4 regions of the Heyndrickxia sp. FSL W8-0496 genome follow, and region 2 is predicted to be linked to each of the others. Evidence: riboswitches for the same ligand, from Rfam matches in the RefSeq annotation. Region 2 holds a riboswitch; each other region holds the start of a gene.
What was found. Region 2 has a riboswitch for S-adenosylmethionine ahead of NST63_RS13675 (Fur-regulated basic protein FbpA). Riboswitches for the same ligand answer to the same signal wherever they lie in the genome.
Positions count from the first base shown of each region.

Region 1: it holds a riboswitch for S-adenosylmethionine, as region 2 does, so the genes downstream of both, metK (methionine adenosyltransferase) here and NST63_RS13675 (Fur-regulated basic protein FbpA) in region 2, are expected to answer to the same signal.
Region 3: it holds a riboswitch for S-adenosylmethionine, as region 2 does, so the genes downstream of both, NST63_RS06230 (O-acetylhomoserine aminocarboxypropyltransferase/cysteine synthase family protein) here and NST63_RS13675 (Fur-regulated basic protein FbpA) in region 2, are expected to answer to the same signal.
Region 4: it holds a riboswitch for S-adenosylmethionine, as region 2 does, so the genes downstream of both, ssuE (NADPH-dependent FMN reductase) here and NST63_RS13675 (Fur-regulated basic protein FbpA) in region 2, are expected to answer to the same signal.

Region 1 covers NZ_JBBOXX010000001.1:1,502,362-1,510,700, forward strand. Annotated here, with positions in the region: gene pckA (phosphoenolpyruvate carboxykinase (ATP)) at 1-1,313, opposite strand, end outside; SAM riboswitch class I at 1,555-1,736, shown strand; gene metK (methionine adenosyltransferase) at 2,018-3,214, shown strand; gene asnB (asparagine synthase (glutamine-hydrolyzing)) at 3,543-5,435, shown strand; gene NST63_RS07535 (C39 family peptidase) at 5,460-6,224, opposite strand; gene NST63_RS07540 (gamma carbonic anhydrase) at 6,398-6,910, opposite strand; gene NST63_RS07545 (alpha/beta hydrolase) at 7,109-7,915, shown strand; gene NST63_RS07550 (tetraprenyl-beta-curcumene synthase family protein) at 7,931-8,339, shown strand, end outside.
Region 2 covers NZ_JBBOXX010000001.1:2,712,452-2,720,790, forward strand. Annotated here, with positions in the region: partial or broken gene NST63_RS13660 (IS1595 family transposase) at 1-183, opposite strand, end outside; gene NST63_RS13665 (YdcF family protein) at 512-1,549, opposite strand; gene NST63_RS13670 (hypothetical protein) at 1,726-1,854, shown strand; SAM riboswitch class I at 2,015-2,120, shown strand; gene NST63_RS13675 (Fur-regulated basic protein FbpA) at 2,191-2,394, shown strand; gene NST63_RS13680 (STM3941 family protein) at 2,817-3,350, shown strand; gene NST63_RS13685 (YwaF family protein) at 3,552-4,259, opposite strand; gene sstT (serine/threonine transporter SstT) at 4,380-5,618, opposite strand; gene NST63_RS13695 (RNHCP domain-containing protein) at 6,219-6,530, shown strand; gene queC (7-cyano-7-deazaguanine synthase QueC) at 6,600-7,274, opposite strand; gene NST63_RS13705 (hypothetical protein) at 7,565-8,339, shown strand, end outside.
Region 3 covers NZ_JBBOXX010000001.1:1,247,466-1,255,804, forward strand. Annotated here, with positions in the region: gene ftsX (permease-like cell division protein FtsX) at 1-52, shown strand, start outside; gene NST63_RS06215 (murein hydrolase activator EnvC family protein) at 141-1,442, shown strand; gene cls (cardiolipin synthase) at 1,603-3,048, shown strand; gene NST63_RS06225 (trans-sulfuration enzyme family protein) at 3,209-4,348, shown strand; SAM riboswitch class I at 4,542-4,654, shown strand; gene NST63_RS06230 (O-acetylhomoserine aminocarboxypropyltransferase/cysteine synthase family protein) at 4,846-6,141, shown strand; gene NST63_RS06235 (homoserine dehydrogenase) at 6,192-7,187, shown strand; gene NST63_RS06240 (S41 family peptidase) at 7,497-8,339, shown strand, end outside.
Region 4 covers NZ_JBBOXX010000001.1:2,910,751-2,919,089, reverse strand. Annotated here, with positions in the region: gene NST63_RS14790 (hypothetical protein) at 39-335, shown strand; gene NST63_RS14785 (hypothetical protein) at 457-630, opposite strand; partial or broken gene NST63_RS14780 (DUF4003 family protein) at 861-1,349, opposite strand; SAM riboswitch class I at 1,607-1,711, shown strand; gene ssuE (NADPH-dependent FMN reductase) at 1,805-2,350, shown strand; gene NST63_RS14770 (nucleotidyltransferase domain-containing protein) at 2,621-3,391, shown strand; gene NST63_RS14765 (GNAT family N-acetyltransferase) at 4,006-4,566, opposite strand; gene NST63_RS14760 (DUF4236 domain-containing protein) at 4,898-6,013, shown strand; gene NST63_RS14755 (spore coat protein) at 6,460-6,786, shown strand; gene NST63_RS14750 (helix-turn-helix domain-containing protein) at 7,090-7,305, opposite strand; gene NST63_RS14745 (hypothetical protein) at 7,420-7,590, shown strand; gene NST63_RS14740 (hypothetical protein) at 7,695-7,844, opposite strand; gene NST63_RS14735 (hypothetical protein) at 8,261-8,339, opposite strand, start outside.

The DNA of each region.
Region 1 (8,339 bases), 1.2 Mb from region 2:
CGGCTACCAACACCATATTCTCCGCCAGTCCAACCTGTGTTGACAAGAAAGACTTGAACCCCATGTTCATCAATCTTTTTACCAAGCATTTCTGCATACACTGTTGCAGGTAATGGAAGGAATGGTGAACCAAAGCAAGTTGAGAATGTAGCTTCAGGTGAAGTAATTCCACGCTCTGTACCTGCTAATTTTGAAGTGTAGCCACTTAGGAAATGATACATAGCTTGTTCTTTCGTAAGCTTGCTAATAGGAGGTAACACTCCAAATGCATCAGCAGTTAAAAATACTATTGTTTGTGGATGGCCAGCAATACTCGGTTCGATAATATTATCAATCGCTTGAATTGGATAAGCAGCTCGTGTATTTTCAGTTAATGTAGCATCCTCATAAAGGGGAAGTCTAGTTTTTGGATCTATAACGACATTTTCTAAGACAGACCCAAAGCGAATGGCATCAAAAATTTGTGGTTCTTTTTCTCTTGTTAATCCAATGCATTTTGCATAGCAGCCGCCTTCAATATTGAAAACTCCATTTGAAGACCATCCATGTTCGTCATCCCCGATTAGACGGCGATTTGGATCAGCGGATAGTGTAGTTTTTCCTGTACCTGATAATCCGAAAAATAACGCAACATCACCCTCTGCTCCAACATTGGCAGAACAGTGCATAGGTAGGATGTCTTTTTGAGGTAGTAGATAGTTCATAATGGAGAAAATTCCTTTTTTCATTTCTCCAGCATACTCAGTTCCACCAATTAAGATTATACGACGTTCAAATGAAACAGCGATAAATGTTTCAGAGTTAGTTCCATCGGTCGTTGGATCCGCTTTCACATTCGGTGCTGACAATATGGTAAACTCTGCTTGATGTGTTTGTAATTCATCTTCAGTTGGACGGATAAATAATTGATGTGCAAATAGATTATGCCATGCATATTCATTTACTACTTGAATCGGTAAGCGACTCTTATTATCTGCACCTGCAAAACCTTTAAAAACAAATATTTCATTTTGTTCCTTAAGATAATTACTAACTTTTTTATATAGCTTATCAAATGATTCCTCCGAAATTGGTTGGTTTACAGAACCCCAATCAATAAGATCTTTTGTAGAAGCTTCTTCAACAATATATTTATCTTTAGGGGAGCGGCCAGTATATTTACCAGTTTCAGCACAAACAGCACCAGTTGATGTTAATTTTCCCTCTTTACGTTGTAACACTTTTTCCACTAATTGAGGAACAGATAGTTGGGATAACACATTTTTTCCAGTTAAAATTTCAGCTAATGTATTTGAAAATGCGACAGATTTCATTATACTAACCTTCCTTTATTCAAAAATTTAAAGATTGTTTTTTATTCGTTAATTAGTATAACACAATTGTATTAATAGTCTATACTATTTGTGCACATTTTTTTTAACAACATTATTTCGACATATTTTCTTCATACATTTCGTGATCTATTTAATAGGAAATAAGAGATGAATAAAAATTTTTGTAGGAACATGTTGACACGAACTTGCAAATTGCGTAATATTTTACCTTGAACGGATACTCTTATCCCGAGCTGGTGGAGGGACAGGCCCGATGAAACCCAGCAACCGGCATTCTATGTTAGAATTTTTTAGTTAGATCATAACCGATGTTTATCGATTGTGTAATCTAATTTTAAGATTTTCTAAACTAGAAAGCAATGGTGCTAACCTGACGCAAGGGAATACCTTGAACGATAAGAGTGAAAGGCGCGATAATGGATCTTAACCTTTCCTCTCATAAACATGCGGGGAAAGGTTTTATTTTTTCTATTCTAATCTTTGTAGCTATTAGGTAAATTTCTGCATAAATTTAACAAGAATACGAAAAGCCATCTTTTATACAATATCGTCTTTCTAAACCCATGAAAAGGATTTTGCTCCTTAACATTAAAGGATAAAATCTATGGTTTATTTCATACTATTAGGGAATGAGTACCGTGAAGCGTAAAAATAGATAGAAGTAATTTTTGGGAGGAATAAATATGACAAAAAAGCGTCGTTTATTCACATCTGAATCTGTAACAGAAGGTCATCCAGATAAAATCTGTGATCAAATTTCTGATGGGATTTTAGATGCAATTTTAGCTAAAGATCCAAATGCTCGTGTAGCATGTGAAACATCTGTAACTACAGGGCTTGTACTTGTTGCTGGTGAAATTACAACAAGTACATATGTGGATATTCCGAAAATTGTTCGTGAAACAATTAAAGGAATTGGATATACTCGTGCAAAATATGGCTTTGACGCAGAAACATGTGCAGTGCTAACTTCTATTGATGAACAATCTGCAGATATTGCAATGGGTGTAGATAAAGCATTAGAAGCTCGTGAAGGTCAGATGTCTGAAGAGGAAATTGAGGCTATTGGTGCAGGTGACCAAGGGTTAATGTTTGGTTTTGCATGTAATGAAACAAAAGAATTAATGCCATTACCTATTTCCTTAGCTCATAAGCTAGCACGAAGAATTTCTGAAGTTCGTAAAGAGGATATTCTTCCATATTTGCGTCCTGATGCTAAAACCCAGGTAACAGTTGAATATGATGAAAATGACAAACCTGTTCGTATTGATACAATTGTCATATCTACTCAGCATCATCCGGAAATAAGCTTAGAACAAATTCAACGTAATGTGAAAGAATATGTGATTAATCCAGTAGTTCCAAAAGAGTTAATCGATGAAAATACCAAATATTTTATTAATCCGACTGGTCGTTTCGTAATTGGTGGACCACAAGGTGATGCTGGTTTAACAGGTCGTAAAATAATTGTTGATACTTATGGTGGCTATGCACGTCATGGTGGCGGAGCATTCTCTGGTAAAGATCCTACAAAAGTTGACCGTTCAGCAGCTTACGCGGCTAGATATGTTGCTAAGAATATTGTAGCTGCAGGTCTTGCTGATAAGTGTGAAGTTCAACTTGCTTACGCGATTGGGGTAGCTCAACCGGTGTCTATTTCAATTGATACATTTGGAACAGGGAAGGTTGAAGAGGATATCTTAATCGAAGCAGTTAGAAAGCATTTTGACCTACGTCCAGCTGGGATTATTAAAATGCTTGATTTGCGCCGTCCAATTTACAAGCAAACAGCTGCATATGGCCATTTCGGTCGTCATGATCTTGATCTTCCATGGGAGAGAACAGACAAAGCAGAAGCATTACGTGACTTTTCACTTTAAAGAATGAAATGGGGCTACATGGGTAGCCCCATTTTTTATTCTTAAGGAAAATATGCACCGTAGATATTAATCACATGATTGTTGTTTACGTCGAGCCTGATTCCAAACAACCTCACCAAAGGAAAATCAAAAGCGTTACCATAACTTGGCGGGGCTGAGCAAGATGCTTGCACGTTTGTTATTCACTTGTAGTTCTTTCCATAAAAATATATATAATGTCTACTGCAAAAAAAGTAAAATAATGATAGTATAGTGGAGTGTATTTTTAAAAGGCGGTTGGCCTTTAATAAAGTATGTTAATTAGAAATGGAGTAGGTGACATACATAAATGTGTGGATTTGTTGGTTGTATTCATGACCGAGAGATTGGTTTAAGAGATTCGGATAGACAGCTTTTTAAGAATATGAATGATATTATTACACATCGTGGACCAGATGATGAAGGTTTTTTTGAAGATGAGCATATCCAATTTGGTTTCCGCAGATTAAGTATTATTGATATAGAAAGTGGACACCAGCCATTAACCTATGAAAATGAGCGCTATTGGATTATTTTTAATGGTGAAATATATAATTATGTTGAGCTCAGAAATGAACTAATTGAGATGGGACTTACTTTTGAAACTTCTTCAGATACAGAAGTAATTATTGCTCTTTATAGTCATTATAAAGAAAAAGCGGTGGAGAAACTTAGGGGAATGTTTGCTTTTACGATTTGGGATAAACAAGAGCAAGTTTTAATTGGTGCTCGCGATCCATTCGGCATTAAACCATTTTTCTATCGTGAAGAAGAAAAACGGACATTCTTTGCATCAGAGAAGAAAAGTATTCTACTTGCAATGGACCATGAAGAGCTTAATTATGATGCAGCACAACATTATATGACCTATCAATTTGTTCCTGAACCAGAAACAATGACAAAAGGAATAAAAAAATTAGAACCAGGACATTATTTTACGAAAAAGCCTGGAGAGAAGATGAAGATTGAACGTTATTGGAAAGCCTCTTTCCAACCAGTTCAAAAATCAGAGGATGAATTTGTTAAAGAAATTAGGGATGTATTATTTGATTCAGTAAACGTCCATATGCGAAGTGATGTTCCGGTAGGATCCTTCTTATCTGGAGGTATTGATTCTTCAATTATCGCATCTATTGCCAAGCAATATCATCCGAACATTAAAACATTTTCAGTTGGTTTTGAACATAATGGGTTTAGTGAAATTGATGTGGCTAAGGAAACAGCAGAAAAATTAGGTGTTGAGAATATTAGTTATATCATCTCACCTGAAGAATATATGAAAGAACTTCCTAAAATCATCTGGCATTTAGATGATCCACTTGCTGATCCTGCATGTGTTCCATTGTATTTCGTCGCACGTGAAGCGAGAAAACATGTAACTGTTGTATTATCTGGTGAAGGTGCAGACGAGCTATTTGGTGGATATAATATTTATCGTGAACCGCAATCATTAGAAGTGTTTGACAAAATTCCTGCGATTGGAAAATCTTTGTTAAAAGCATTAGCAAAAATTTTACCTGAGGGAGTAAAAGGAAAAAGCTTTATTGAACGCGGTGTGACTCCAATGGAACAAAGATATATTGGAAATGCCAAAATGTATACTGAAGAGGAGAAAAAGGATTTATTAGCTCAGTATCGAACAGGTATAGATTATACAGATATAACTAAACCACTTTATGCAGAAACAAAAGGATATGATCCGGTTGATCGTATGCAGTACATTGATATCCATACATGGATGCGTGGAGATATTCTTTTAAAGGCAGATAAAATGACAATGGCACATTCCTTGGAATTGCGCGTTCCATTTTTAGATAAAGAAGTATTTAAAATCGCATCGAAAATACCAACTAGTTTAAAAACAGCAAATAATACAACCAAATATATTTTAAGAAAAGCGGCTGAAGGGGTTGTACCTGATCATGTTCTTAATCGAAAGAAATTAGGATTTCCCGTCCCAATTCGCCACTGGTTAAAAAATGAAATGAATGATTGGGCGAAACAAATCATTCATGAAAGTGCAACTGATCATATTATTAATAAACATTATGTTTTGAATTTATTAGAGGAGCACTGTCAAGGAAAAATGGATCATAGCCGTAAAATTTGGACGGTTCTTGTATTTATGATCTGGCATGCAGTGTATGTTGAAGAGAAATACGATTTCCAGAAACAATATAAGCTATCAGCTGCAACATTATAAAAAAAACAGCCAATGATTACAGACCTAATTTTGGAATGTAATTGCTTGGCTGCCCATTTGCACCCAGGCTTTTTTAAAGTCGACAATGGGTGCTTTTTTATTTTTTGTTCCTGTTAGTGGATCGTTAAAATAAATATATTCCTTATCATACCCAGTAACTAATACAGAGTGTTCCTTACTAGTAACTCGAATGGGTCCCTCTTCGGTGTACCATGTTTTGAAGTAAGAATCCGAAAGTTGTTGATACTTTGTATTAATAATAACCCATACTGGGCGTTCATCTGATAAATATATTTTTAAGTCTTCAAATGTTGAATTCGTTAAATTGACAATTTTCCCAGGTAAATATTTTTCAGCCAGTTTAACTATAGGTTCAACATACACTCCTAATCCTGGTTGATCATATGTATAAATATTGCCAACAAACCCCTTATGTGGATTCCCAAAATACACTTTTTCATTGACTACAGATTGAGGAGTCGGATCTTTTTCAATTTCACTCGCTAAAGCCATCTTATCCTTATTAATTCCAGCTGCTAGTAGGAGCATCGATAGGCTTGTTACTTCACAGCCGCGTGCCAACTCAGGAAATTGAGAAATAACAGGTATATCAAGAAGGACCTTATCTTTTAGTTTAATAATTTTATATTGATCTGAAGCAGACAAGGTTTCTGTCAATTTTTGATTTTCCTCAAAGGCAAAGCTGTTATCTTCTTTATTTATATAACCAAATAAAAAAACAATAGATGCCAATAGAAAAATAGCAAAAATAGAGAGAATAGATTTCATTAATTATCACCTTATTCCATCATCTTTACTATTTACATCGACAATAATCTGCAATGTTTTAGTGAAGAATGTCACCATTCAACAAATTATTTAGAAAGCAGCAAATTTATATTATATCGTTTACTAACTTTTTATTTCGAGCATACAATTAATATAACGAAGTATTGTATGTTTTACTTTTGTATTGATTTATAGTATTTCCCTTTTTCAGCATATTCTTTTGAAATTCTAATCATATCTTGGATATCCTCATTGTTTAATGTTCTAATCACTTTTGCCGGTCTGCCAAAGGCTAGTGTATTTGGAGGAATGACTTTCCCTTGGGGGACGAGACTACCAGCTCCGATAAATGCTCCTTCACCGATTTCTGCACGATCTAAAATAATCGACCCCATCCCAATAAGTGCTTTCTTTCTAATTTTACAGCTATGTAAAATTACTTGATGTCCTATGGTTACTTCATCTTCAATAATTAATGGATTATTTGGGCTTTGATGTAAGACTGAATTATCTTGTATATTTACTTTTTTCCCAATAATAGTTGGTGCAACATCCCCACGAATGGTCGTATTAAACCAAATACTAGATTCTTCACAGATTTCTACATCTCCAGAAATCGTGACATAATCTGCAATATATGCCGAATCAGCAATTTTAGGCAGTTTCCCCTTATATGGGTAAATCATTTGACCCAATCCCTTCTATTCCATAAATTAATTGTGTATTATTTTCTATTTTATTTTGTCATTATTTTATAATGGGTACAATAAGAAAAATGATAAATTATTCTTGCTTTGCCACGGAATAGTCAAATCCTTTTCATATCAATCGGTTTCATTTAAAATAGTTAAGTATTACAATGCAAAGAAGAGGAGGTTTCAGATATGTGGAAATGGGAAGCCGATGAAGATCCAAAAGCTGTCATTGTTATCGTTCATGGTGCGATGGAACATCATGGAAGATATAATTGGCTTATTGAGATGTGGCGATCTTCAGGATTTCATGTGATTATGGGTGATCTACCTGGACAAGGAATGACAAGTAGATCGCAGCGAGGGCATATCGAATCCTTTGATGAATATATTTTTGAAATAAAAGATTGGGTACAAACTTCTTATCAATTTAATGTACCGGTATTTTTATTAGGACATAGTATGGGAGGACTTGCGGTTATTCGAACAATCCAAGAGGAAAAGTTAAATTTAGCAGGTGTTATCCTCTCTGCACCATGTTTAGATTTAGTAAAATATCCATCGAGTTTTTTAGGAGTGTTATCGATATTTTTAAATCGTGCTGCTCCCCAATTAAAATTCTCAAGTGGATTATCCATTGAGTCAGTGACAAGAAATGAAGAGGCGAAGGATTTGGCATTAAACGATACACTATATGTTACTAAAGTTTCAGTTAGATGGTATCGGGAGCTTTTAAAGGCGATGAAATTAGCTACTTCAAAAATATCAAATGTACCAGATATTCCTTTACTCGTGTTACAAGGTGGAAATGATAAAATTGTTAATAAGTTAGCAGTGAATGATTGGTTTAATAAAGTTTCACTATCTGAGAAACAGTACAAAATATGGCCAGAAAGTTATCACGAAATATTTAGTGAACCTGAACGAGAAGAGGTATTCCAATATGCGAAAAATTTTGTGGAAACAAGACTGAGTTCATTAGGTTATATCATAAAATGAGGTGATCCGAAAAATATGTCAGTTCCATCACATCCTATTTCATTAATGACTCAGGTGTACAAAAGGGTTTTTCCTAGTGTCCATCGTGAGCTACTGCAATGGAAAGAGAAGGCGGCATCTATCCCAAATAAAGAGCTAAAGAATCAAGCATTAGCAAGTATTAATCATAAAACATTCCATTGCGAAGGTGGGTCTATTCTTGGTCTTCTTGCATTAGAGAGGCGAGATGAAGCGATTGAATTTATCGTCGCATATCAAACAATAAGTGATTATCTCGATAACTTATGTGATCGAAGTACATCGTTAGATCCGGATGATTTTGCTGCATTACACGAATCAATGAAAGATTCATTAACAGTTGGGGCAGAGCCGAAAAATTATTATCGACTGAGATCTGATCAAAATGATGGTGGATATTTACATG
Region 2 (8,339 bases):
GGTATAGAACTGTATTAGTTGTATCAGTAAAGGTCTTACTACAACACTTACAACGATAGCGTTGGCGACCATTCTATTTTCCAAACCTTACAATATATTCAGATACACAATGAGGGCATTCAACCCCCTATTTGAAGTGTGAGTTTAACGCATTTCATTAATTAGACGACCACCGACAGAGGAAGGAAATAAACATGAAATTTATACGAATTCATTAATAACATCTGTTCTATCTTATATGCAGGTTTACTTTTAAGTGCAATATTATCAATTCTAGGTGCCATTTTAAGAACCTTTGGATTTGAACAAATAAAAATGAGTATATGGAACGGAATTGATTTACTTGTCGTTTTAAGTATACCTGCCTCTTTTTCATTTACTCGAAATATTTTAAGCGTTCAATTCAATTTTGTACGTCCAAACTAAGATTTTAAAATTTAGATTAGGATATATTTCATTGAAGATAAAAAGAGTCATTTTCCAATTAAGAAGAATGACTTTTATTTAAAACTTATTCAAATAAAAAAGAAATCAATGTTATTAAGATAGAGAATCCTAATATGGTACCTACAACAAATGTATGAAATTTACGTCTCATTATTATAATGGCAATATACTCACGAATCATTGCATTTGGCCAGTAATAAAATGCCGTTTTAGAACCGATACCTTGACTATTTAGACCAGCTTTTTTTGCATATAAGCTAGCTCGGAACAGATGAAAATTGTTCGTCGTAAAGATACTATTATATTCATTTCCTTTTAAAGAATCCATGAGGTGTTTTGAAAAAAGCATATTCTGAAAAGTATTCACAGAATGAACTTCTGTCAGAGTATCTTCTATAGGAATTCCATTGTTTACGGCATAAATTTGCATCGCTTCTGCTTCGGGGAGGTTTTCATCAGGTCCTTGTCCACCTGAAAAAACTAATTTTGGTGGTAGAGTTACCGCCTTTTGTTTCCAATAAAATTCAATCGCTTTATTTATTCTACTTGCTAATAGTGGTGGAACCCTATCATTAATTAAACCACTGCCTAAAACAATAATAAAATCTTGATTGTATTTTGGCCTATTAAACTGGTATAACATATAAGCGGTCAAAAAATTAGTTAAATGTAAAAAGAAATAAATGACAATTAATGAAGCTCCTGCATATAGAGGTTGCAAACTAGTCGATAATAAACGCTCAGGATTTATGATTTGGTTTATAAATAATATTAATAGAAAGATACCTAAAAATAATGTTAACGCATTTGAAAATCGTCTCCCCTCTTTTTTCATTAATACCCTTGCATTTAAAAATAATGCAACACTTAGAGCAAAAAAACCAAATGTTGCTATAAATAGTAAAATAGCAAATGGGAATAATGCAAAGATCATAAGGAGTTTATTACCAGTACTGTATCCTAAAATACAACAAAAAATAAGTAATGAACAAAAAAACAGGTTAAACCAAAAACCATTTATCACTCTTCTTGGATCTGATAAATAAGAACTTATAAATGTAACAAACAATAAAAGGGTAATAATTCCAATTGTTAATAGCATTGTAGACCTCAAATTTTCAAAAATAGTTTTTCGATTCATTATACATGAAAGTTATATTAGTTTTCACCTTTTTTTTCATTTTATGGAATTTAAAAGGCTAGATTTTAATCAGAAATCATAAGTTGAAACAAAAAGGAGATACTATTTTATTATTCCTAAGAAAGGAGCAATTTACTATGACTAAAAAATATAATCAAGGTAGTCACAATCAAAATTCCCCCCATTTACATGGACAAACTCCAACTAGTGGAGATAATAGCAAAGGAAATAAAAGAAATAAGGATCAGAGCACGAAAACAGAATAAATTAAAATCAAACAAACCGATTTTTTTAACCGGTTTGTTTGATTTTTTACTTGGCTTTCCATAACTCTTATAGCTTAAATTAATTACAATTGAGTAAAAAACCTCGAATAAACATAGTTGACAAATCGGATTAATATGCTTTAATCTGTAATTACATAAATACTTATCAAGAGAGGTGGAGGGACTGGCCCTATGAAACCTCAGCAGCAGATTCTTTTTTGAATCCTGTGCTAAATCCTGCAAGCAAATTGCTTGAAAGATAAGTTGAGGTTTATACAGTTGATCATTCCTCTTCTTATCCAATTAAAAGAAACTAACATAAGAGAGGAAATGAAAATGGAAAGATTGTTAAATGAAACAATAGAAAGTCGTCGAAACGATTTAATTAATAAGTTAATTGAAAATGGACAATACAAAAAAGATGGAAAGCATCTTTTTGAATTATCTTTATTAGATTTGGAATATGAGTATTATAAAATTACATCTAAAAATCATCCACATAGTGGAATAGACTCTATTCGATGGATTAATTTTAAATAAATTAGTAATAGCCTCTTTAATTTTAAAAGGGGCTTTTTTATTTAGGCCTTATTTTCAAACCTTCTTACTATTCAACTCATATCTTAACTGAAAAAGTAAGTTGAAGTTTGGCAAACCTCATAAGAACACTGAACTCTTTATTTGGTGTAAAAGCCAGAGATAATACAAAAACAACAAACGACACAAAAACAGGGTGTAGTTTTCATATTAGGGATTACTCATGCTTAAAATTTTCCATTTTCAATTCCAATTCAAAATTTCGTTTTATTACACTTCCTCTGTTTATTTCACTATATATCAATATCCGTACTCATCTACTAATTCTATTGGCCTATATACATGTACTTTCCATTTATTATACAATTCAGTTGGAATAATTAGGATGAAAAGGATGTCATCATAAAATATGGAAAGGTGAAACGATGCAGAAAAAAGAATTTTTTGACTCTAGGGCAAGAATGATTGGCTTTTCAATTTTAACTATAACATTGACACTTGTATTTGGTGGTATCACCCTTGCTATGCTTTTCGGGTCAATTACTTTGGAATTTCCAATGTTCATTCTCTCTCTCATATTAACTATAGTTCTTATACCTGTGTCCATCGTACTACTAAAAAAGGCGACAACAAACGAACCTTCCGTTGTCATTAGTACAGAAGGCATTATGATTAATGGATACATTCCTAAAATTGGATTTATCCCATGGGAAGATATCGATGGATGTATTCCATATCAAATCAATAAACAGGCAATGTTAGGTTTTATATTATTTGATGAAGATAAATACGTGAATAAATTCACTGGTATGAACAAAAAGCTTTTAGAAGCAAATAAAAGCATGGGTTACCCTGCCATAAATGTTTCCATTAATAACTTGAAGGATAAAGAAGGTTTTTTTGAAGCACTTGCTGAACAAAATATAGGTTTTTATCTTGAAGATGAACGACAAGCGTAAATACAAACAGCACCAGTATGGTTTAGTGGTGCTGTTTTTCTTGAACCTCATATTCTATAAGATTGTCGTGCACAAACAACAAACTATCAATTTATATATTAATAAACTCATCAATTAGAATTAGCTACACTCTTCGTAGCTACTTTTCCCAGATCTATTGGGTTAAAAAGTGTTTATAAAACGATATTTTAATTTATAAATTTATCTCTTCTTTTTTAACTTAAATGGAAGCAATAATAATATAAACAAAATCAAGGCGGCCGCTTCTAAAGATAGAATATAATATGGATAGGGGCCAAAATAATCTAATAAGGAACCATTTATTGGTTTATATGATAGAAACATATAATTTCCACTAGTGATTTTATTTAAAAAATAGGCAATTCCTGCACATCCATTCAAAAAGAAAAACGAGCTCACCAAACCTTTAGTGGTAGGAATATACTGATGTACTATAACATAATAAATACAAGTCCAAATGATCAGAATATGGGTAATAAAAAATTGAAAGAAGCGAAAATGCGGATATCCTAAGAATAATTCAGGGGTAATGATTGCCATTAATGCTCCCGAGATCCCCATAAAATAAACGATTTGAAAAACAACCTGAGATTTTGTTAATAACATGATTAAACATAAAATTAGGCTTATCGAACAAAGCTGAAGTGGCAATGCAAAAGATACATCCCATACTCCCCCACTATAAAGCCATATATGATAAAGAAATTCTAAGAGGAAAAGTATTGTAAAAAAGGATATTCGCACGATTTGATTATGTTTCTTCAAAAAAGTGCGTCCTAAAATTATGAATAAAACACCAATAAACATTACAATTATCATCAAAGTATGTGAAAATGAGAATATTTCAAATGGAAAAGCCTCATATTTATGCTTAAAAAAACCCTCCATATTATCCCCCCTTCTCTCATATAAGATACTCTAAGTCTCCGAGATTCATGTTATTTAAAGAAAGGTACTGTATATAGCATAAGAAAAACCCTCCTACCTAAGTATGGAGGGTTTACTACTTTAAGATGCCTGTTTAAAATTAATACTTTTTCCTTCTTTCCGTCGTTGTCTATATTCAGCAGTAGCTGTAAAGAGTACGTCGGTGGAAGAATTTAAAGCAGTTTCACAAGAATCTTGTAAAACCCCTACGATAAATCCTACCCCAACTACTGTCATAGCTACATCATTTGGAATTCCAAATAAACTACATGCTAATGGAATCAATAATAAGGAACCTCCAGCAACTCCTGAAGCTCCACAGGCACATACAGCAGCTAAAACACTAAGAATGATCGCTGTAGGAATATCAACGTGAATACCCAATGTATGAACAGCGGCAAGTGTTAACACAGAAATAGTCACAGCTGCACCAGCCATATTAATTGTTGCACCTAATGGAATAGAAACCGAATACGTATCCTTATCCAAACCTAACTTTTCACATAATCTCATATTAACAGGAATATTGGCTGCTGAACTGCGTGTAAAAAACGCAGTAATACCACTTTCTTTTAAGCACTTAAAAACTAATGGATATGGATTTTGACGAATACCAATGTACACGATAATCGGATTAATAACTACAGCAACAAATAACATACAGCCAAGTAATACAGCAAGTAGCTTTCCATAGCTTAATAATGACTCAAGCCCATTTGTCGTAATTGATTCAATGACTAGTCCCATAATACCTAATGGAGCAAATTTAATGACCCATGTAACCATTTTTGCTACTGCATCAGATACGTTTGCTATCATTGTTTTAGTCGTGTCAGGTGCATTCTTAAGTGCTACACCAAGAAGGATTGCCCAAGCTAAGATTCCGATGTAGTTTGCATTATAAATAGCTTTAACCGGATTATCTACTATATTAAGTAATAATGTTTTTAGGACCTCTATGACTCCACCGGGAGCAGCTAAATCCTCTCCGCTATCAGCTAAAGTTAGGCTTACTGGGAAGATGAAACTTACAATTACAGCCACTAATCCAGCTAAAAATGTTCCTAATAGATAGAGTACAAGAATGGATTTCATATTTGTTTTATGACCACTTTTATGTTGGGCGATGGCAGACATAACCAAGAATAATACTAAAATAGGTGCTATTGCTTTTAATGCGCCTACAAATAATGAACCTAATATAACAAATGGTTTGGCGACAGTTGGAATGGCAACTGCTAGAATAACCCCGATAATCAAACCGATTAATATTTGTTTGACTAAACTGATTTGACTCCATTTTTTCCATATACTTTTCATATACGTTTCCCCCTAGTTGTTAAACCGTTAGAATAGTGAAATTATTCTAACTTCAAGTCGTGTTCTATTAGATGCATTTCTAATTAATAGTATTATAATGAATATTTAGATATATTACAATAGGTTTAATATTTTGTGGTGTCTGTACATTCACCCTACTATTTAATTTGAAAATCATAATAAAACAGTGATAGTTCTACTATTATTATGAAAAAAATCCACTATTTTAAATTATTTGATATAATTTAATCGAATACTTTAAACATAATAAGATTTGGAGTGGTTTCTTGTTAATTTATTTTACACATAATTGGGCAGTATAGGGGACGAATGCCATTGTCAGTGATTGAGGAAGAACACCTACTAGTGGAAGGTGGAGATGTCTGTCTTACAGTGGTTGATACAAATTCATAAAATCAATCGAGGTCCGGATTTTGAGATGAAAAACGCTCAAATGAAGTAGGAACTAGAATTAATCGCATGGTAAAGCCGAGCGGTGAACGGGTCCCTTCTCCTCAAAAGCCTGAAGCTCCATATAGGGGAAAAACAAAACGGAACCCTGCCTCCATAGATGAAAAAATCATCTAGGAGGTATTGTCCTTGAGTAGAAAAACTGAAAATACAGGATTTCAATGTAAGAAATGCAGGATGGTAATTAAACCATTAACAAATGGAAGTTATCGTAATCATTGCCCATATTGTTTATATTCTTTGCATCTAGATCAGCAGCCAGGTGATCGGGAAAGTAGTTGTCGAGGTTTAATGGCTCCAGTAGGTCTAGATTATTCTAATAAAAAAGGATATCAAATTATCCATAAGTGTATAAAATGTGGCAAGGTTGGTAAAAACAAAGTGGCTATTAATACAGAACAAGAGGACCAACTAATTCACTTTTTGAAAGCAATACAATAGAATTTATGTTCAAAAGTATTCAAGAGCACAAGAAACAATCTTGTTAGAAGTTTCTTGTGCTTTCTTTAATTATCTTACTTTTATTTTTATATAATCATCATATCCCCTTTTTCGTAGTTTACAAGCGGGACATTCTCCACACCCTTCTGCAATTATTCCATTATAGCAAGTTAATGTTTTTGTACGGACAAAATCTAATGCACCAAGTTCATCCGCTAACTTCCATGTTTCTGCTTTGTTTATCCACATTAGAGGTGTATGGATAATAAACTGTTTATCCATGGCTAGATTTAAGGTCACATTTAAAGATTTGATAAATATATCCTTACAATCAGGATAACCACTGAAATCTGTTTCACAGACACCTGTTATAATGTGTTTTGCACCTACCTGACTGGCTACAACACCAGCGAAGGATAAAAATAATAAATTTCGACCCGGTACAAATGTAGATGGAAGCTCCCCCTCTTCCCCATCCGTTACATCAATGTCAACTCTTGTTAAAGCATTCGGAGCTAGTTGATTTAATAGTTGCATATCTATAATATGGTGTACAATTCCTAACTCCTGGGTGATATTTATTGCACAATCTATTTCCGTTTTATGTCGTTGATTATAATCGAAAGTCACTGCAATTACTTCTTCAAAACGTTTCAATGCCCAAAATAGACATGTTGTACTATCTTGGCCACCACTAAACACAACAATTGCTTTCTCTTTTTTCAATTTAACTACTCCCTTTATAAAATTGATTTCGCAATAATATACTGGTTTAGTTGCCTCTTTAGATACAGCGATGTTTTGTTTACCCTTTTAGAGAAAAAAACAGTACTAATTAATGTACTGTTCATTAGTTTTTTTAAGAGGGTAGCTAGAACCTCTACCGCCTCCACGGATTTTACTAAACTTGTATGAATTGATTAACTTAATTCTAGCATTTTTCATACTAAAGCAAAAGAGACTATAACCTTTCCATTGGTAAACTATGTTAATATAAATTTATAGTAGAGTTGAGTACTTTAGGAGGGATTCCCTTGAAAATAATTGACACGATACCTTTTTTTATGAATAATTATCACCCTTCAATTCGTTTCTTAAGAAGCTACTACAATGAATATCCTGACATTTTCCAAGAATATTTAGCCTATCATTGTAAGGATACCGATGAACGACATTCTCAATCAATAAAAAAATACCCTCAGTTTTTTTCAAGAATTAACCAAGTTCACCAAAACATAAAACCTATTATCAAAGAAATCAATGAAAAGTATTCCAATATGTATCAACTTACTTTTCCAATTGAAGTAAACTTAATAGTTGGGGGGTTTGGATCAAATGCATATACACACAGACAAATTATTCCTAACATATCCTTTGCATTAGAAAGATTATCCCCTTCACCAGATCATTTAAGAACAATTGTTGCACACGAATTTGGTCATGTTGCACATAATATCCTTTCAGACATGTCAGGAATGGAATGGTCAAAGTTAAATTGGAATAATCCACTTATATGGCTTCACCAAGAAGGAGCAGCTATTCATTTTTCCCGTAAAACCGCAAAAAACTTGGATCCTTCCATGTATTTCTCATTTAACGATGAGGGGAATGATTGGTTAACATATGCAAAAGCACATAAACATGAAATTAAAATGGCTTTTGCACATGACTATGCTATCCATTCACCCGAACAAATATTTCGAGAATGGTTTTCTATTAATGGTGGGCGTACCTTTGGTTATAACAGACTGGGGTATTTTATTTCGGATATGTTTTTTCAACATCAAATCAATCAGTTTGGAGAGAAAA
Region 3 (8,339 bases), 1.5 Mb from region 2:
AATTGGTATTTGGGGAAGTACGATGTCCATTCGTCGTTTCTTAAAAATATAAAATAGACCATTTTTATAGACTGTCTGTTAAGCATTACTTCAGACAGTCTAGATATACATATATAGAAATTTTTTAAGGGGGATTAAGGTTGAAGAGACGTTCACTACTTTCAATTACTTTAGCATCTGTTCTTGGAATTGGCAGTGTACTCGCTTACCAATCGGATGCATTTGCTTCGAAACTATCAGACTTACAGAATCAAAAAAAGAATGTTGAATCGAAAAGCTCAACGATTAAATCTGATATTAATGAAAAAGATGAAGGCATTAAGGAAATACAAGGTAAGCAAAATACACTAGAAAATGAATTAGCCTCATTAGATATTAAAATTGCGACTACAGATGAGCAAATTCAAGAAAAACAACAACAAATTAAAGAAGCTCAACAAGCTATTGACAAATTAAAAACAGAAATCAGTGTCTTGAAAAAACGAATCGAAGAAAGAAATCAATTATTAGATCAACGTGCTCGTGCCATTCAGACAAATGGTGGAAGTTCCGTTAACTTTTTAGATGTGATTTTAGGATCAGACAGTTTTGCCGATTTATTAGATCGAATGTCTGCTGTTACGACATTAGTAAATGCGGATAAACAAATTATTGAAGAACAGAAAAAAGATCAGGCTGAATTAGAGAAGAAACAAGCAGATGTTGAGAAGAAGCTAAAAACCCTTGAAGAAATGCAAGCTAAATTACAATCAATGAAGATTGAAATGAATCAACAAAAAGCTCGTAAGAATCAAATTATGAAAGAGCTTGGCAAGCAAAAGAAGCAGCTTGAAAATGATAAACTCTCTTTAGAAGAAGAGCAATCGATTTTATCAGCGCAAAAATCTGCAATTGAAAAGGCGATAAAATTAGAAAAAGATCGAATCGCAGAACAAGAGAGACTTGAAAAACAAAGACAAAGACAAAGACAGCAGCAGCAGAGTCAGCACTCTTATTCTGGTGGAGGTAGTTCCTCAGATACACCACCGGTTTCATCTGGTTCATTTATGAGACCTGCACAAGGATATATTTCTTCGGAATTTGGTAATCGTTCCTTTGATGCAGATGGATTCCATTCTGGGATTGATATTGCTAAGGGAGGCACTGTTCCAATTGTCGCAGCAGGTGATGGAGTAGTTACAAGATCATACTTTTCTTCAAGCTACGGGAATGCTATCTTTATTACGCACTCAGTTAATGGACAAATTTACACAACGGTTTATGCACATATGAGTTCGCGTCTTGTTGGGGATTCAACTCCTGTTCATAAAGGACAAATCATCGGATACATGGGAAGTACTGGACAAGCCTATGGCCAACATTTACATTTTGAATTCTATGTCGGTCCATGGACAGCATCCCACTCAAATGCAGTTAACCCTAGAAACTATATCAGCTTCTAAAGATTAAAAGTCACATCAATAATGATGTGGCTTTTTTATGTATAATACATGTATAAAAACTTATTAAATGTGTAAATGGTGCCTGAGATAACTTTATATGGTATGATACTGGTGAGTTTATTTATTCGAGAAATATGGGATCTTGTTAAAGGAGTTCAGGATGACAATTCTTACGATTTTGTTAGCATTCTTCTTCATTTTAAATTTTATTTTATCAGGTATCGTTATATTTCTAGAACGGAGAAATATAGGGGCAACTTGGGCGTGGTTGTTAGTTTTACTTTTCATACCTGTTGCTGGATTTATTATATATTTAATTTTTGGACAAAATTTAAGCAGAAGAAGAATTTTTTATTGGAAAGATCAGGAGAAAATTGGGATAAAAGAAATATCTCAGCGCCAAATAGATATGCTCAGAAATAATAAATTTCCTTTCCATGATGAACGTACTGTTCAATATAAAGAACTTGTTTATATGCTTCTTGTTAATGATGATGCGGTTATGTCCCATGACAATGATGTAGAAATTTTTATTGATGGGGATGACAAATTTCAATCGCTTTTTGAGGATATAAGAAAGGCAAAGGATCATATCCATCTACTCTACTACATCGTTCGTGATGATTTATTAGGTCAGAAGCTCGTAGAACTGCTGACGATTAAGGCGAAAGAGGGGGTAACTGTTCGTTTCGTTTATGACGATATGGGCTCAAGAAGACTACCGCGTAAATTCTTTAAGTCACTAATCGATGCAGGGGGCCAAGTCGCTTCATTCTTCCCAGCTAAAATCCCGATGCTTAATTTGCGAGTAAATTTTCGCAATCATAGAAAGTTAGCCATTATTGATGGAAATATTGGTTATATCGGTGGTTTTAATATTGGTGATGAATATTTAGGTTTAAATAAGCGATTTGGATATTGGCGTGATACTCATTTGAAAATTACCGGAAAAGCTGTATATGCTATGCAAACACGCTTTATTCTTGATTGGAATCAAGCTTCATCAAAAGAAATCAGGTATGAGGAAAGATATTTCCCGGACATTCCTTCCATTGGTTACACAGATGTTCAAATTGTATCTAGTGGTCCTGATTCAGAATGGGAACAAATTAAAAATGGTTATATTAAAATGATCAATTCTGCCAAAAAGTATATTTTCATGCAAACACCTTACTTTATCCCCGATGATAGTTTATTAAATGCAATAAAAATTGCTATTCTATCTGGTGTCGATGTAAGGTTAATGATCCCTAATAAGCCGGATCATATGTTTGTGTATTGGGCTACCTATTCCTATGTAGGTGAGCTATTGAAAACTGGTGCAAAGGTTTATATTTATGATAATGGATTTATTCATGCGAAAATGTTAGTGGTCGATGGGAAAATTGCAACCGTCGGAACAGCAAATATTGATAATCGAAGTTTCCGTTTAAATTTTGAGGTTAATGCATTTTTATATAGTCATCATATTTCAAAGAAACTCGAAAAAATATACATGGATGATATGGGAAAATCAAAGGAATTAACATTAGAAGAATATCTATTACGTCCGAAATGGATTCGTTTTAAGGAGTCCATTTCTAGATTATTATCTCCGATTTTATAACGTTACGAAAAGAGGGTTGCCCGAGATATAGGCAACCCTCTTTTTATTGTCTGCAAACTTATTTTGACAAAAGTGTACGGAAGGCGTACAATTTAAAATATTTTAATTTTAGTGATAGTTTCTTAACTATTTAACTAAATGGATATGGGGTGCTAATTGAATGGGAAAATCATTTGAAACAGCAATTGTACATAATTCTTTAATAAATACATCGAATATACATAGTAAAACAACACCAATATATCAGACCTCTGCATTTACGTTTCAATCATTGGAGGAATTAGAAGAGTTTTATCATGGGAATATTCCATATCTCTACTCTCGGACTGGTAACCCGAATACAGATGAATTAGGACAAGCTGTTGCAAGATTAGAAGGTGCTCCTGATGGTGTTGCTACATCCTCAGGACTCTCCGCTATTTTAGCAGGGATATTAGCTGTAGCCTCTGCTGGCGATCATATTGTTGCGGCAGATGATATATATGGCGGAACCCATCATTTATTAAAACATGAATTAAACGAACTTGGAATTGAAACCACATTTATCCCTTTTAAAGATGCTTCAACAATTCGAAAGGCGATTCAATCGAATACAAAGCTTCTTTATTCTGAAACAGTGACCAACCCATTTTTACGGATAGAAGACGTGACTGAATTGGTTCGAATCGCAAAGGAATTTCAGCTTTGTACAATGGTAGATAATACATTCGCAACTCCATATTTATTGCAGCCGTTTATCGACGGAGTGGATATTGTGGCTCATAGCGCAACGAAATATATAGGTGGGCACAGTGATGTAACCGCTGGTGTAGTCGTTGGAACAGAAGCATTGATGGCAAAAGCAAGGCAAAAGGTAGTTAATTTGGGTACAAATTTAAGTCCCTTTGAAGCATGGCTTACTAATAGAGGGTTAAAAACACTTGCATTAAGAATGGAGCGCCAAGCATCCAATGCTCAACTGTTAGCAGAAAGCCTAACGAATCATTCTAATGTAAAAAAAGTTTACTATCCAGAAAATCTTTCAAGTAAGGGAAATGGTGCGATAGTTACCATTGAATTAGGAGAAGCTGTAGATATTCATCAGTTTTTTTCCTCTTTAGGTTGGGTAAAACTTGTTCCCACATTAGCAGGAGTGGAAACAACTGTATCCTATCCGTTTGGAACATCTCATCGTAGTCTTACTTTAGAGGAGCAAGAAAGCATAGGAATCAATCAGTGGGTCATTCGTATTTCGGTAGGAATAGAAGATTCAGCAGATATTATTAAGCAATTTGAGTGTGCGATAGAAGCCGCATTATAAGATTGGTAAAAAGTTTAGTATCGTTTGCTACTTTGATAAAAAGTCATGCTTTTTCACTTAGCGGCTGTTTTAAAGGGATGAAAGAAAAATCCACTAAAAAGTTTTTTTAATAGAAAAAAGGTTGACGAACTATTCATCCATCTTTTATAATGCAAAACAAGAGCAATTTAAAATTTTCTAAATTTAATAATCACTCTTATCGTGAGCGGCGGAGGGACTAGGCCCTTTGAAGCCCGGCAACCTTCAAGCATTCGTGCTTGAAAAGGTGCTAATTCCTACAGATCAATTAGATCTGAAAGATAAGGGGAGGAACTGATATAATAAGCCCTCTTCTTATGAAGAGGGTTTTTTGTTTCCCCTCATTCCATACTTCTCAAATCCCACAACAGAGGAATTACTCAATGAACCTTACCTAGTTTAAGCGGCTTAATGTTATTAGCCAATGAATGTTATTTAGCCTCACCTGAATAATAAAAAAGATCTAGGAGGAATTCAAAATGACGAATGAAAACTATCAACCGGAAACGTTATTACTTCATGGGGGACAGCAACCTGATCCAACCACAGGTTCACGGGCCGTTCCTGTTTATAAGACGACATCCTATGTTTTTAAAGATACAGATCATGCCCAAGGGTTATTTGCCCTTGAACAACCTGGCTATATTTATACAAGAATTGGCAATCCAACGGTTGATGTATTTGAGCAGCGTATTGCCCTTTTGGAAGGGGGAACAGCAGCTGTCGCACTTTCATCAGGGATGGCGGCCATTGCTTTTTCTATTTTAAATATTGCTAGTGCAGGAGATGAAATTATCGCTGCTGGAAATCTTTATGGTGGGACATTTAATCTCTTTGCAACGACGCTGCCTAGATATGGGATTCAAGTGAAATTTGTTGATGCAACTGATCCGGAAAATTTTCGGGAAGCAATCACTCCAAAAACGAAAGCTCTTTTTGCAGAAATTATTGGCAATCCAAGCTTACATGTCTTAGATGTTGAGGCAGTAGCTAATGTTGCCCATGAAAATGGAATCCCGTTGATCATAGATAATACCTTCGGAACACCATATCTTTCTAATCCAATAAAATGGGGTGCTGATATTGTTGTTCATTCCGCTACTAAATGGATTGGCGGACATGGAACGACAATCGGCGGTGTCGTGATTGATGGTGGTAAATTTGATTGGAATAGTGATAAATTCCCTTATTTTAAAGAGCCGGATGAAAGCTATCATGGCCTTCGATATGGCATTGACGTGCCTCAAGCAGCATTTGCCACAAAACTTCGTGTGCAGTTATTGCGTGATTTCGGTGCTAGCTTAAGTCCTGATAGTGCATTCTTATTATTACAAGGTCTTGAAACATTGCATCTACGTGTCCAAAAGCATAATGAAAATGCATTGAAGATTGCCCAGTTTTTACAAGATCATCCTGCCGTTGCTTGGGTTAATTATACAGGACTAGAGGAACATCCTTCATATGAGCTTGCAACTAAATATTTCAAAGGTGGTTTTGGTTCAATTGTCAACTTTGGGATTAAAGGTGGTCGGGAAGTAGGAAGAAAAGTCATCGATGAGATAAAATTATGGTCTCATGTTGCAAATGTGGGGGATGCAAAATCTTTAATTATCCATCCTGCATCTACTACCCATCAACAGCTTAATGCCGAGGATCTTAAACTAACAGGTGTAACAGAGGAACTGATTCGCCTATCGGTCGGCTTGGAAGCAGTAGAAGATTTAACAGCAGATTTAGATCAAGCGATTGTAAAAGCAACAAGTGTCACAGTATAGAAATAGTAGATTTTTGCACAGTCGGTCAGGTGAATAAGGGGGATTTCTTAATGTCAGTCATAAAGGCAGCGCTTTTAGGTTTTGGAACGGTTGGTGAAGGTGTATATACTGCGATACACTCCCATCAACAGCAGCTTAATGAACTGCTGGGAGTAAGGGTGGAAATTGTTGCGGTATTGATTCGGGATAAAAATAAAAAGAGAGACATTGAGTCGAATATACTTGTCACAACAGATTTCGAAGAGATTCTTAATATACGTGATTTGGATGTAGTTTTTGAAGCGATTGTTGGAGAGGAGCCAGGTTACACGTATTTGAAGCAGGCAATTGATAAGGGCATCCATGTGATCACAGCTAATAAGGTCATGTTTGCAAAATATGGGCAGGAATTAATTCATAAAGCAAAGCAACAGAATGTAAAACTTGCATTTGAAGCAACAACGGCTGGTGGGGTTCCAATTATAAGAACTATCCAACGATTGCTGCAAGTTAATCGAATTACAAAGGTTCAAGGGATACTAAATGGCACCTCAAATTTTATTTTGACAAAAATGAGAGAGAACAAATTGTCATTCGAGGCAGCTCTTCATTTAGCACAGCAAAAAGGCTATGCGGAGGCTGACCCGACGAATGATATTAGTGGTAAAGATGCCTTTTGTAAATTAATGATATTAAGTCAACTTGTATTTGGTGAACAGCCATGCTGGTCTGAAGTGAAAATTGAAGGAATCACTTCGATTTCCCAGCAGCAAATAGAAGAAAAAGAGCATCATGGTCAAAGATATAAGCATATTGCGGAGATTTATAAAGAAGGTCAACGGATAAAAGCATCTGTAAAGCCGATTATTGTTGACAGTAATCACCCACTGTACTCGATTGAAGGTGTCGAAAATGCCATTGCACTAGAAGCAAGCTTGGTTGGAAATATTACATTACAAGGACCTGGAGCTGGGAAAATGCCTACAGCGAGTGCAATGATTGAGGACTTTGCTGAAATAGTCCAACATCAACAGTTACAGGAGAAAATCCCTGCATTTCAAATGTAAAACTGGCGAGTTCGCCAGTTTTTTTGTTTAGGAAATGACAACCATATAGAAATACTTTTTATCTATCGCCTAGCCCACCTCTGAGATCAAGAAACCAATAATGTAGTTGTTGAATTTAAGAATATGTGTACTTGTCGAGGGCTGATTAAGGTGCACGACTGGATTTGTTTAATATCCTCGTTATGAAAGTTTCATAACTCGTCCTTTTCTCACATATATTGAAGAATAGGCTTACAAACTATGCGGAACCAATCTTACTCCCTTAGCGGAAGGATCCGTCAGCATGCTTTTTAAGAGAGGGGGACGCTTATGAAACGGAAATGGATGGCAGTGATGGTCTCAGGTGCATTAATAACAGGTGCAAGTGGAACATATGTCGGAATGAAATGGTTTGAAGCAGAGGATGTTCAAATAAATGATCAATCAAAGGACGAGCATTTTCTGGAATCTACAAATAGCAAGGGTCAATCCCTTCCAGATTTAGCGAAAATCGCCCAAGCATATAATCTCATCAAAGGTTCTTATGTTGAGGAAGTGGATGATCAACAACTAGTTGAAGGGGCAATTCAAGGTATGGTGAGTACTTTAGATGATCCATACTCGATATATATGGATGCCAAAACAGCTTCTAAATTCAATCAAACATTAGAATCTTCATTTGAAGGAATTGGAGCAGAGGTAACCGCAAAGGATGGAAAAATCCTAATTGTTTCCCCATATAAAAATTCCCCTGCAGAAAAGTCGGGGTTAAAACCGAGAGATGAAATTATCAAAATTGACGGGGAAAGTATTGAAGGTCTAGATTTGTATCAAGCTACAACAAAGATTCGCGGAAAAAAAGGAACGACAGTAACGCTTGATATTAAGAGGGAAGGAGTTAGTAAAGCCCTTCAATTTAAGGTGAAGCGTGATGAAATCCCGATGGAAACAGTATTTGCAAGTATAAAGTATGAAGGGAATAAACCGATTGGTTACATTGAGATCACGCAGTTTTCCAAAGATACCGCAAAAGATTTTAAAAGAGAATTAAAAAAACTTGAAAAACAAAATATGAAAGGATTAATTATTGATGTAAGAGGAAATCCGGGAGGGCTTTTGCTTAGTGTTCAAGAGATTTTAGATACACTTGTAACGAGTCAAAAGCCTTATTAT
Region 4 (8,339 bases), 200 kb from region 2:
GCATACTTGAAAAATCGTCAAAATAGGGAGGTGATTGGGTGTTTGAGAATAAAAGTATTTGGTCGACCATTTTTAGCATCCTGGGAATTATGTTATATATTATTAGTTATCGAATATTTGATAACCCGACTTTTAGTGAAAAAATGATAATAGCAATAATCATTTTTGGTAGTTTAGTTTCAATGTTTTTAAGCATTGGATATGGAATAATAGGAATGAAAAAGAAGGAAAGAGGTCCTTTCAAATATATAGGCATAACCATTATATTTCTTTTCTTTGTAAGTATAGCATTATCACCAATTTTTATGGGGTTATTTGGATTCAGGGAACCTTAATCTGAGATGAGGCCAACTATTTTTTATACTACTTAAAAACAATATTCACTTCAATCAATAGTTTCGTATATCCAAAATCGAGTATGGTTACCAATACTCGATTTTGGATATTTGTAAATAATCAATTGCTAGTCGAAGATGAGGCGGCTGCAGTAGCAGCAGAAATTGCTGCAATCGAAGCAGCTTGTTGCGCTAGTATAATTGCTTGAATATTAGTTGCTGTTCCTATGGAAAGAAGATCTTTGTCTTGGATTTTATCCTTCACTAGCATTTGAATAGAGAATAGTAAGCTCATCTCTTTATACCAACGGAATAGTTTTTTTCATTTAGAATTAAATCAATCGAAATGATTTCAGAAATGTATTTTTCAGGCTCGTCTAATAAAGCCAGTACACCAATGGTGGAAAAATGAATTCCTTTAATTTTTAAGTGATGCTTTCGGAATTGCTCTTATAGATTTACGCTGTTTTCTGCTAATCTTTCACGATTATTATTTTCTCCATAAGTAAGAATATGGGATAAAAATTACAAATCATTTCCTTTGCAGAATACTCGTTCTCCTAAATAGTGATAGAAAAATTCAATGTTTTCCATTTGATGTTCAATAGAACAGTTTATATTGGTAAGTAATACGGCTAAGGGATAATCATCATTCGATGTAAGAAAGAAATGTTTGCTTTTCATCGCCTTATATAGCTCCATCGCTAGACCTGCTTGATCACTTCTATCCATCCCTTCCATTGGGTGAGATAATAATGTATATGCAGCTAAATAAGTATATGGTCCCTAGTGAAATCCTTTTTTAGTTAGAGCATTATAACATTCTTTTAAATCACTGAATGCCTGAATCGGATCGGGAAATTGATTAATTAATAAAGATGCTAATGTATATCTCATCTCCTGATTTATACCTGAATACCACTTTATGTCTTTTTTTAGAAAATCAGATACGTTTAGAAATTCTTTAGGTTCTAGTTCCTTGCCAGATATCATAAACTGTGAAGCAATACTCATTCAAATTCGTTTATCGATACCCCAACTAATAGCATTTGTTAAGGCATCGAAAGAAGAGACGAATTTTTCTGCTTGTTTTGCTATGTCCTGTAACATGAAAGCTCCCCCAATTTGTTAATTTGTACTTTTATTTACGTATGTAGGTATAAAAAAGTTTCAAATGAGTGATTGATTAATACTATTATAACCTATAAAAATACTTGGAATAATTCTTGACAAATTTATCCTTTGTATATATGATATTCACAATGAAATAATTCTTATCAAGAGAAGCCGAGGGACTGGTCCGTTGACGCTTCAGCAACCTCTACATGAAGTAGAAAGGTGCTAATTCCAGCAAGCATAGTCTTGAGAGATAAGAGAGATCACATGAACAGTAAAGTCCTCTTTTCTTTTGAATGGAGGACTTTTTTATTGCTAATTTTTCATTAAAGCTCTAAAGGAAGGGATAACTTATGAATAAAATTGTCATTCTTTGTGGGAGTCCTCAAGAAAAGTCAAAAATCGAAGTAGTTCTTCGACATATACAAACTATACTTGAAAGCGAAGGTTTTTCTATAACATTTTTATCTGTTTTAGATTTTTCACCGGTAAACTTAATAAAGGAGTATTATAACAGTATAGAAATAAAAAAATTTACAGAAGTGATGGAGGAAGCAGATGGAGTTCTAATTGGCTCTCCAGTATATAAAGCTTCCTATACAGGAGCTTTAAAGTCACTCATTGATTTATTACCAGAGGGTGCATTAAAAGGAACACCTGTATTTCCATTAATGGTAGGAGGAACAGGTGCCCATCTTTTAGCAATAGAATATGCACTAAAACCACTAATCAATAGTTTAAAAGGAAAGCCAACGCATGGGATATATATTTTAGATAGCCAAATTGATCGAATGAGTAAAGATAGTCCTATTATTGATGTGGAGATCGTAAATCGACTATACGTACAGTTAAATGATTTTGTTCGATCCATTCAAATTAAAAATCCGTTTATAGCATAATTGAAGATGTTACTGTGTTTTAAATTAAGGCTCTTTTCTCAAACCTTGTTGCTATTTAGTAAAGTTATCACTAATAAATATCAACTGAGGATCGCTACACGTTTCATTTTACTGAGAAAAAAGTTGCAATCTCCATAAGAACCGCTAGAATCCTTAATTGGAAGTAAAAGCCGGTAGTTGGGCTTTTACAAAAGCAACAACTATACGAAAAAAAGTATTCATCAGAATCATTTATTTTAATAAGTAATGACAAATATAAGGGGGGATTTTATGAGAAAAAGAATTAGTGAAGAAATAATGAAAATTGAAGAAACCTATCGAGTGAAGATATTATATGCATGTGAATCTGGTAGTCGTGCATGGGGGGTTCCTTCTAAGGACAGTGATTATGATGTTCGGTTCATTTATATTCATTCAAAAGATTGGTATTTATCTATCGACCAGAAACGGGATGTAATAGAATTACCTATTAATGATTTACTTGATATGAATGGATGGGAATTAACAAAAGCTTTAAGGCTTTTTCGAAAATCAAATCCTTCGCTTCTTGAGTGGTTGAATTCTAGTATTGTTTATTATCAAGCTTATTCAACAATTGAGAAAATGAAAAATCTATCAAGTCAAGTTTTTGTTCCTACCGCTTCCATGTACCATTATTTAAATATGGGTAAACGAAACTTTCACAATTTTATGGAGAAAGATTATGTGAAAATTAAAAAATATTTTTATGTACTTCGCCCTGTTTTAGCATGTAAATGGATTGAAACATACAACACTTTCCCACCAATAGAATTTGCTGTGTTGCTTGAACAAATGATTCAAGAGGATGAAATCAAAACAACTATTAATCAATTGCTTGAAAGAAAGCAACATGGCGATGAAAGCGACCAGGAACTCAGAAACGATATGCTTTACCATTATTTAAAAAAGGAAATGGCTCATTTAACTGATTTTGCTCACACTTTAAATAGTAAGGTGGTTGACCCAACGGACAAATTAAATCACTTATTTAGAGAGACATTAGATGAAGTTTGGGGATGATGCTATGCTCCATTCATCCTCTTTCCCTATTTTTTGTGAAAGCTGGGTTTTATAAGTTTTGTACATTTTTTTGTAGCGAGGTAGAATATTGCTCTTTCCTGTAAACTATCTCCTCAATTGCAGTGCTCCTTTATTTGTATCAGCCATAAAGTTAACAGTTGTCGATGACCACCTGTAATACTTCCATAAAAATTACAAGCTTCCTCGAAAATGTTGTCTATAAAAGTAAAGATAATTAGACCATTTTCTGTACCATGGGAATTAACTCTTATTTATTTGTTCCCAAATACATACTAGACACACATTCTCTTCAATATTTCGCAAAATGTGTTCCAATCCCCATCCTTGAGACAGATTATCTGCAATATTCTCGCATAATGTGTATCCATCGCCGTCCCTGAGACAGATTATCTGCAATATTCTCACAAAATGTGTTCCAACCTCAATACTGAGGATATATTTTCCCTATCACTCTCGTTCTATCTATATCAAAATCCTTCTTAATTATAGACTTCCCCCAAATTCAAGTCTAAACCTTCTCCATATAACTGTCTCAATTCAAAGAAGTATTTATAATGTTCCTCTATCATTATTTATAACATTGATTTTTGGTTTCAAAGAGTATCCGTCTCCTTAGGATGCGTATATTCCATTAGCCAGGCATCCCTGTATTCCCCTTCATGTAGCTCATGTTTTGGTAATAGTTTTACTTTCCTTAAATCGCATTTTTCATAACAGGCTATCGCACGTTTATTCCAGGTTTGGGGATCCATCACTACTCTCATCGCCTTTTTCTGAGTAGTTAAATAATCAATCATTGAACTTACAATGAGCTTTCCTAGGCCTTTGTTCCAATAATTTACCTCTCCTATAAATTGGTCAGTGCCATAAATAATTTCAGATCCAACTGCATACCCGTATTTAATTTTTGTCTCAACGTCTAGTGCATAATACTGAATATATCCGATTGGAATTCCTCGATGTTCTATAATGCACCCAATTACATCTTGACTCTTCCGATCATAAAAATGTTTATCTACCATTTCTAAATCATGTGGTCGATCCCGTCCCTCGTAAAATTGTAGTACCATTGGGTCCGATAGCCATTTTATTAGTAAATGTTTATCATTTTCACTTAGTCTTCGGACTAGTATTTCGCCTTTTTGATAAATCATATAAATTCTCCTTTAGCATAAAATACTAAGTATGAATTCTATTCTTCTTTTAAAATATCCTGCCAAATCAGGTGAATTTACAGCTAGGGTATTCATCTTCAGTATGATCGGAAAAGCTGCAATCGCGAAAAATGTAATTTTATCTGAATAATGTTAAAATAATAAGTGGGGTTTTTAATGGTTCTGCAAACAGTTTTTAAAAAGTGAAATATTTTTAAACTATTTATTATGGCTGTTCACTATTTCCAAAAAACTATTTGATAAATTTACATGAATGAAATACATGAAAGTTTAATAATTAACTAAAAATACTATGAAAAGGGGTGATGTCATGGGACAAGGATATAGGAAAAGTTTGAAAATTGCTCCAGGTATTAGATTAAATGTTACTAATGAGGCAAGTGGAGCAAATGTTAGTGAAACAGGGTTACGTTATCGTGTTCATTCAAGTGTGCAAGGACGAACTGAAGATGTTCCAGGAACAGAAATCTCTTCTACTGGCTTAATTTTTAATAAAAGGGAAATGTATAGTCCAGCTTATAATAAAATGTTGGACATTACACGTCAATTACGTGAACAGAATAATCTCCAGGAATTGGAGAGAAATCGATTAGAAGTTGAGTACTTTGAACATAAATTAGAAATGATTCAATCTATACCAAAAGAAGCTGTTAGACCGATTGATTGGGTAAAGGTGAAAAGTATTCCTGAGCCTTTTGAAATGGGTAAAACTGGTCCAATGGAAAAAATAGCACAGGAAAATGCATATCACTATAAACCAAATCTTTTTGCGAAGCTTTTCAATAAAGATGAAAAAAAGAGGGAAAACCTTCAAAATCAAATTAAACTAGCTAGGGAAAATGATTTACGGGACTATCAAAGCTGGAAAAGGATGATTAATACTGCTGAGAATGTAATGAAGGGGAATGTAGATTCTTACTTTGACGTTATTCATGAATTTGCACCATTAGAAGATATCAGTGGACTCGGAAGTGGATTCGAATTTATGATTCAAAATTCACATGAAATGGAAGTCAATTTTGATGTTAATAGTGATTCGGTTTTACCAAAAGAGGTATTATCATTAACAAAAAATGGGGATTTATCTAAGGAACAAATGCCTAAGGAACAATACTTTCAAATTCTTCAAGACTATGTCTTTAACTGCACACTAAGAATTGCAAGAGACATGTTTTCACTACTTCCTCTAAAGACTATCTGTATCCATGCAATGGATGAACAGCGTAATACTACAACTGGACGTATAGAGAAGTTCATCATCCTATCAGTCAAGATTGATAAACATAGTTTACAGAGCTTAAACCTTGACCTCCTAGATTATTCAAATTCCATAAAAGCTTTTGAGCACCATTTGAATTTTAACCAGACATCAGGATTTCGTCCTGTACAAAAAGTTGAATGGACATCTTTAAATGTCTCATCATAGATATTGTTTCAAAGTAAAAAAGTGTAATATTACTAAGCAAAAAGCCCTCATTTGTTATTTTGACTAATGTGGGCATTTTTTACATAAGAAATAAATTATTCGCCATGATTAGGATGAATAACTTGAAAAAATAGGAGGAAGTTTATGAAACTTGCTGCACATGAATTAAACGATTTAAATGAATTAACGTTGAGTTGTGTGAATTCCATTACTAAAACATGGCGTATATGTTGGAACATGTTCAATGTCAAGAGTTTAAAACTATATTAGAAACTCATTTTCCATTACATGTAAGAGACTATAATATGAAGGTAGAATTTCTTCATAATGGGACCGGTGCCACTAAGGAATTACCTTTATTAAAGGAGAACGGAAAACTTCAGGATTTTACTAACTCAAATATGAATTAGTATCCTCCTATACAACCACGAACTATGATTGAAAATATGAATGATCGAGAAATGACCACTGCGAATTTACTAACTTTAAATCGAGCAGGTCGTGAATATGCCTGGTCAGCAATGGAAATGGCAAATCCAGAAGTTCGTTCATTCTGTCAAACTGCATTTATGATGAGTTGTTCTCATGCGTATGATATGTGGCAATATATGGTTAAAAAAGGCTATTATCCTTTAGAAACAGCAGATCCCGCAGTAATTGGTAAAATAGGAGCGATGCATCAAGTTATTCCGGAGGATCATTCACAAATTCAACAATATATGACTCAAAATCAAAATCCTATTGCCGTAAGTAGTGATCAAATGTATCAATAATTGCATGGAAAAAAGATGTCTCATATATAAGAGATGCCTTTAATATTATCTACTGTATGTTAATGGCCAAACGCTAATGGATGATAATTTTATTATGTAAACTAAATGAGCCAAATACCTCGAGTAAATTTAAATCAGTTATCATTCATACTAGCCGTATGGGGACTAGTATGTTATTTGTGAAAATTTGTTACATTCTCGTCACTTTTGAAGTATCATTAAATATGTAGTTATTTCAGTTTTTTCAAAACAAATACCCAGCTTTCCAAAAGCAGGGCATTTGTTAATAATTGACTGTATTAATTAATCTTCTGTTTTCCACTCATATAAGTCTTCTATCTGACAATTCAATTCCTTAGAGATAGTCATTGCCGAATTCAAGTTCATCACTTTTTTTGTTAGGAATTGTTCGAGCTGAATTTTAGGGATTTTCGTTTTTTGCTCTAACACATCCAAATCCATGTTGTTTTTCTTTAAAAGTGTATGAAGTTTACTTTTTTTTGCTTTATAAATGGCCAAAATGGACACCTCACTTTAAATAAGCATAACATATTGCACTGGTAAATCAAAGTGATATTTCCAGTCAAAAGGAATCGTAGAAGTATGGTATAATAATGTGAGGAGGCTGTTAATATGAAAGATAATAGTAAGTTTAAAAAGAATGATTTAGCTAAAATAATCGAAACTGATGAGCGGGTCACCATTTTAAAGTCAAAATATATAAGTAATATGAAAAGATACTCATATATTGTAAAGGAGTATCCAGCTACTTTTTACTTTGAAGAAGAACTAGAGAAGTTATAAATAACTCAAATTTTTTCAATTTTCCTCGTTATAAATGTTAAAAATAAGCATAGAATTGCAAAATAAAAAGAGTGGAGAAATATTTCCACTCAAGAATAGGAGTTTTACTTGCTACAACTCCTAATCGATTTTTTGCTTTCACTATTCGATAACGGAGATTTGTCTGGACTTGGTTTCCAATTTTTTAAACGGTTTTTTATATAATCCTTCAGAAAGTCACGTTTCCTCTTTTTTCTTTTATCACGATTTTTCATGGAAAGTCACCCTCCTATTTCCTTTATTATAACTCTAATTCCCTTAATTAATGCGAAATAATTTATGGACTTTTGATTATAAATAGAATTTCAAAAAATGTAATTTAGAGTTTACTTTGCGACTGAAAGTGAAATGCTCCTTCACAAAGAAGGGGTATTGATTTTGAAACACTCTGTATTTGAACTAGGATCAATTAAGATAAACGAAATCGTTAACCTAAAAGCACAAATGACATAGATCACCAATTAATTTAAAGGTTTGAGCTTCCTTAAAAGCAGCTTAGGATAGCTTTTAGGGGATATTGCTTTAGGAAAGTCAATGATATTTAGGATAAAAGAGCCCTTCAAGTACGAAGGGCTTTTTCATATTGAATTAAAGGTCAGTAGAGAAAAAATGACTTATTTCCTTTAGATATTTAGGTGTTTTTCGATTTTCCTAATTTTAATCCATTAGTAATAATGCCAAGGATGCCTGTAATAATGAATATATAAGCT